DNA from 2 places in the Marinicrinis lubricantis genome. Region 1 is predicted to be linked to the other one. Evidence: predicted binding sites of a transcription regulator. Region 1 holds the regulator's gene; the other holds the start of a gene.
The links. Region 1 encodes NrdR, which represses ribonucleotide reductase genes. Its sites were predicted from a motif close to AACACNATATATNGTGTT; they were not measured.
Positions count from the first base shown of each region.

Region 2: the regulator NrdR is predicted to act here: its motif matches at 1,062-1,079, upstream of ACFPXP_RS09950 (adenosylcobalamin-dependent ribonucleoside-diphosphate reductase).

Region 1 covers NZ_JBHSQV010000005.1:3,032-6,208, forward strand. The annotation lists gene ACFPXP_RS00885 (PadR family transcriptional regulator) at 1-23, opposite strand, end outside; partial or broken gene ACFPXP_RS00890 (MFS transporter) at 232-876, shown strand; tRNA gene ACFPXP_RS00895 (tRNA-Ala) at 1,444-1,516, opposite strand; gene nrdR (transcriptional regulator NrdR) at 1,600-2,073, opposite strand; gene ACFPXP_RS00905 (small, acid-soluble spore protein, alpha/beta type) at 2,250-2,465, shown strand; gene ACFPXP_RS00910 (lytic transglycosylase domain-containing protein) at 2,529-3,125, opposite strand; gene coaE (dephospho-CoA kinase) at 3,122-3,177, opposite strand, start outside.
Region 2 covers NZ_JBHSQV010000130.1:9,724-12,900, forward strand. The annotation lists gene ACFPXP_RS09945 (aminotransferase class IV) at 1-603, opposite strand, end outside; gene ACFPXP_RS09950 (adenosylcobalamin-dependent ribonucleoside-diphosphate reductase) at 1,222-3,177, shown strand, end outside.

The DNA of each region.
Region 1 (3,177 bases):
ATTTCCGTTAAATTTTCCAACATCTTCACTCCCGCTATTCTGTATGACCAGTATCCAGTATCACTTACTACAACTATATAGTATTACGAAGTAGTTGGATTGTCAACAGCTTTTTTCTACCTCTTGGAAAAATCTTTTACTTGCAGTAGTCAAGCTCAGAAAGAAGCTTTCCTATTATTGTATCGTTATGTCCTCCATCTATCCCTGTATAAATAATAAGAAAAGCGTGGACGTGCACTGTCGATCGTTGTTGGCGGCCAGACCGTGGCCATGATTATAGGAGTTCCGTTCGGGTCATGGCTTGCGCTTGCATTCAACTGGCAGATGCCGTTTTGGATTGTGGCCATTGTCGCATTTTTGGCTGCCCTACTCATCCGTTTGCTTTTTCCTCTTGTCCCTTCATCCGGCGTTGTTTCACTGCAAGACAGATTGGCGTTTATGAAACGACCGGAAATCATACTCGCTTTGTTTACGACACTGGCATGGGGAATCGGAATTTTTTCCGTGTATACGTATATTGCGGAAATTTTCATCGGACTTGGAGCAGCAGAAAAAACAATCAGTCTTATCCTACTTATAGCAGGTATTGCAAATTTTATCGGCGCCAGTCTTGGGGGCTTTTCGGTCGACCGTATTGGCTCACCTCGAACGATTGCAATCTCCCTTCCCTTACTGATTGTAGCCTTAATAGCTTTTTCGATCTTAGGTTCATTCCCTTATTTCGATGGTGTTGTAGCAGCCGGTATTGCTTCTGCGGTACTACTTTGGGGAGTCAGTACCCTGCTCAACAGCATCGACTTATGGATCTGTCAGGTAAAGCCGCAGGGATTTCGCTCTCGCTCCATGCCTCGTTCCTCTATTTGGGAAGCGCGTTAGGATCGATATTAGGCGGGTTAGTGATCCAAAACGGCTCCGTCACGTACATTGGCTATTTCGGAGGCGGTTCAGTCCTTATCGGGCTCATCATATTTGGAGCGAGTGTACGAGTTGCATCGAAAAAAGCAGTTGCAGGCTGAGATGAACGAGGATGTCCGAATCTCGGCTAAATGGCTGCCGAGGCTTATTCGACGGAAGACTTTTTGCGCAAGATTCAGACGCCGTATTCGTTCGTTGAAGCTGAATCGAGGATGCAATTCATCACCTGCTCGCTGACGAACCCATTCTGGGTTCTCAACCCCTGGGCTGCCAACCATATACAACAAGAAAACACGCCTCATGGCGTGGTTGTTTGTTGTATATTTGGTGGAGCCGAAGGGGATGTATGAATCCTGATTAAACTTGCTGTCGAAGTCCGATGCAGATCCCAGCGGTAGATTCAGACGCCGTGCTCCTCCGCTTCGCTCCATGCGCGTGCGGGCGAACCCTCCGGGTTCGGATCTCCAGTAACCTGTAACGCAAAAAGCCCGACCTTTAGGTTACCTTTAGGTCGGACTTTTTGCGTTATGGAGCCAAGGGGGATCGAACCCCTGACCTCATCGCTGCCAGCGATGCGCTCTCCCAGCTGAGCTATGGCCCCGCAATTTGCGGACAAGAGTAATGTTATCAGATATAAAAGAAAGCTGTCAATACTCTTGAAACCGCCAGAAAAAGGCTCTGTGCTTACTCTTTCTCAACAAATTGATTGCGGTTGAGCAGTGTGCTCAGTTCCTTCATAAACATGTTAATATCTTTAAACTGTCGATACACCGAAGCGAAGCGAACATATGACACTTCGTCCACAGGATACAGCTGCTCCATGACCAATTCGCCAATTACCCTGCTGTCCACTTCTGCGTGGGCTGTTTGCCGCAGCTGTTGTTCAACCTCGGAAACGATTTGCTCTAATGTATCTACAGGAACCGGACGCTTCTCACAAGCGCGGATCAAGCCCCTCAAAATTTTATCCCGGCTAAATTCTTCACGACTGCCATCCTTCTTAATCACGATAAGCGGTGTTTCCTCCACCATCTCGAAGGTTGTAAATCGCCTTTGACATTGCTCGCATTCTCTACGTCTGCGAATGGACTTATTATCATTAGCCGGTCTGGAATCCAGCACCTTCGTTCCAGAATAATCACAGTATGGACACTTCATGAGTATTTCTCCCCTCCGCCATTGTATTTTTAATGTATAGCTATATATATCAAAGACTTAACGCAACGTACTTGCACGATGTCGATCTACCTGAAAAAATTACCACTAAAAAAAAGTAATGAACTTGACCTTACCGTTACATAATAGGATTACCAACAGCAAGGAGGTGAAACAACATGTCTCGAAACAGAACAAACGCATTAGTCATCCCTCAAGCAAACGCTGCTTTGGATCAATTGAAGTATGAGGTAGCTCAAGAATTGGGGATCGCAGTTCCTCAAGACGGGTACTATGGCAACATGGCGACTCGTGACACTGGTGCTATCGGGGGTCACATCACTCGTCGCCTGGTTCAAATCGCCGAACAACAACTTGCTGGGCAATTCAAATAAGTCATTATAACCGAACCGAACGCAGCTGCTTAAAGCAGCTGTGTTCGGCGTTACATAAGAAATTCAAGTACGTTCTAGATCGTATAACTCTTCATATTTCTTATAATAATACAATATCCTCTGGACATAATGCCTAGTCTCGCCAAAGGGTACTTGAGACAGATTGTCGATCCGACCGTCCCATCGTCCCCCCTCCAACCATTTCAGCACATTGCCCTGGCCTGCATTATAGGCTGCGGCGATCACCGCAATTTGGTCATGCTTGTCCAACGACTCGATGTAATTTTCCAATGTTTTATATAAATAAGATAAATACCATGCTCCCAAATTAATATTAACATCAGCACGAAGCAGCAATTCCTCACTCAATGGATCCAATTGCTGAATCGATACGATCCATTCTGCCGTTTGCGGCATTAATTGCATGAGTCCCAAAGCATTTTTCTTCGAAACCATTTCGGGATTATAGTTGCTTTCCACACGAATAACAGAGGCAATCAGAATCGGATCCACTTTGTACTCTTGCGCGCTAAGCTGAATATCATCCTTATATTTTATCGGGTACATGATTCGTCCGAGCCAAGAAGTATTATAGAAAAGCAGCAGCAGCACCACGATCAACAGCAGGAGAAAGAACCGTTTCTTCAAAAAAAACTTCATGAATGCTTCCCTTTGCGACTCGGCAGTTGCTTACCAATCACGTATTTCTGCC
Region 2 (3,177 bases), on a different contig from region 1:
TTCGAACAGCTGCTGCAGCTTTCGGGTCAGTGGGCCCGGGATGCCGCCTCCAATGACATACCCGTCCACCTCAACGATGGAGGCGATTTCCACTGTCGTACTCGTGATAAATAGTTCATCGGCGGTTCGCAGGTCTCCGAGGTGAAACGGTTCTTCAATGATCGTGATCCCTTCCTCTGCTGCCAAACGAAGTACAATCTCGCGGGTGATGCCATGCAGGATGAGATGGTTCGCAGGATGTGTGTGGATGATGCCGTTCCTGACCATCATGAGATTCGATGCGCTGCACTCCGTAACGATGCCGTCCCGATGAAGGATCGCTTCCTCTGCGCCGGCGTCAGCCGCTTCCTGCTTGGCTAATGTATTGGGGAGCAGATTTAAAGATTTAATATCGCACTGAAGCCAGCGAATGTCTGGGATGGTGACGGCGGTCATTCCGTTTGTTTGCAGTTGGAGAGGTCTGGATAAGCTTGTGCAGTAGCCGATCAAAGTCGGCTTCGTCTCTTTCGGAAACAAATGGCTTCGCGGAGCGGGGCCTCGCGTAATCTGCAAGTATACGGTTCCATCTCCCATTCGGTTTAATTGGACGAGCTGCCGTACCATTCCTTTGAGCTGTGGAATGGTATAAGGTAAAGGCAGATGAATGTCTTTGCACTCCGTTCCAAACGCCTGAAATGCGCATCAGGTTCGAATAAACGCCCTTTGTACACACGAAACACTTCATATACGCCATCTCCAAAATAATATCCTCGATCATGGTATGAAATGGACGCATTTTTTCCATTGACGAAGGCTCCGTTAAACAATAACATGAGGAGTACCCCCTTTAAGGAGAATTATTTTTTTCATTGTTTATTTGCAGTCTGGCTCCTCCGTTCAAGCATCTCTTTCTGCTCTAAGGAAGTGAGGATTTTGTTGGATTGTGCGGAAGATGCAAGCTTTGGAAAATAGAGAAATTGGAAGAAAACTAGAGGAAATATAACGTACAGACAGGGTATGCGAATGATTCGGCTTTTCCAAACATTAGATACACTATATATAGTGCAGTATAATGATTAAGTCACACAATATATTGTGATGTGGATGAATAACTTGAATAAGACAAAATTCGACGATGATTTTCGGTTTTGAAAATCGCGTGAAAACGCCGGTTTTTGGTTGTATTTCACTGAAAATCAAGAAAATGTCTTACATTACATATTTTTATGGGAGGGTGTTCTTTTGAAGACCATGCAGTCAAATCGATTAGAAGGACTAAGTGAAAAGATCTTTTTGGATCGCTATGCTATGAAGGATGCGGATACGAACAACACCAAAGTCGGAGATTATGTGCTTGTGCTGACGAAGGACGACCCCAAGTTTCCGGCGAAGGAAGTCGGGGAAGTCATCGAGAGAAACGGCAAGAATGTCAAAGTGAAGCTGCGCAGCGGAGATGTGATTGATTCCGACATCCATAAGCTGACATTGACTGTAGAGAAAACACCGGATGAGCTTTGGGATCGTTTGGCGAAGGCCATGGCTTCCGTAGAGGCACCCGAAAAACAGCAGGAATGGCAGGAGAAATTCCGTTATATTTTGGACGACTGGAAGCTGGTTCCAGGCGGCAGAATCGCGGCTGGCGCCGGAGCGAGCGATGAGCTGACATTGTTCAACTGCTACGTCATTCCGTCTCCGCATGACTCCCGCGGCGGTATCATGGAAACGCTGAGTGAAATGACCGAAATTATGTCCCGCGGCGGCGGAGTTGGGATCAACCTATCCTCACTGCGTCCCCGACGTGCGATCGTTAGAGGCGTAAACGGAACTTCCAGCGGTGCGGTATCCTGGGGCGGATTGTTCAGCTATACGACGGGCTTGATCGAACAAGGCGGAAGCCGCCGCGGCGCGCTGATGCTGATGATTAATGACTGGCATCCAGATTTGATGCGTTTCATTACGGTGAAGCAAACGGCGGGAGAAATTACGAATGCGAACTTGTCCGTTTGTGTATCCAATGATTTCATGAAGGCGGTCAAGGAAGACTTGGATTGGGATCTTGTATTCCCTGATACGAGCGATCCAGATTATAACGATCAATGGAACGGCGATTTAAAAGCATGGAAGGAATTAGGTAAAGACGTCATTCATTACGACACCGTTCGTGCGCGTGATGTATGGCATACGATTATTGAATCGGCTTGGAAATCGGCAGAACCCGGCGTCGTGTTTATGGAATACTATAATGATATGTCGAATAGCTGGTACTTTAATCCAATTATTTGTACGAATCCTTGTGGAGAGCAAGGTCTGCCGGCTTGGGGCGTCTGTAACTTGTCCGCGATCAATTTGTCCAAGTTCTATGACGAGGAAAATCACGATGTCAATTGGGATGAGCTGGCGAAAACCGTTCGCTATTCCGTTCGATTCTTGGACAATGTTATCGATAAAACACCGTATCATTTCGAAGAAAATCAGAAGAATCAACAGGCTGAGCGCCGCGTAGGTCTCGGCAGCATGGGTCTGGCTGAGCTGCTCATCCGTCTCAATATCCGTTACGGAAGTCCGGAATCGCTGGAGTTCCTGGATAAGCTGTACGGCTTTATGGCAAGAGAAGCTTATCTCTCTTCATCGGAGATTGCTGCAGAGAAAGGTTCGTTCAAGCAGTTCGATGCAGAGAAGTTCCTGCAGAGCGGATTTATGAAAAATATGGTCAGCGAGTTTCCTGAAGTGGGCGAGTCGGTTCGCGAGAACGGTATGCGCAACGTCACCGTCATTACGCAAGCGCCGACAGGAAGCACCGGTACGATGGTCGGAACTTCGACCGGGATCGAGCCTTACTTTGCCTTTGAATTTTACCGTCAAAGCCGCTTAGGCTTCGATAAACAGCTTGTGCCGATTGCACAGGAATGGAAGGACGCGCATCCGGATGCGGAGCTGCCGGATTATTTCGTTACCGCGATGGATCTGAAGGCGGAAGATCATATCCGTGTCCAAGCCGCGATCCAAAGATGGGTAGACAGCTCGATCTCGAAGACGGCCAACTGTCCTTCTGACTTTACCGTAGAAGAGACGAAGGCGCTGTATGAGCTTGCCTTTGATTTAGGATGTAAAGGGGTTACCATCTATCGCGACGGAAGTCGGGATACACAGGTGCTGCATACGAAAGGCAAGGATGAAGATAAGACGGATAATAAGGGC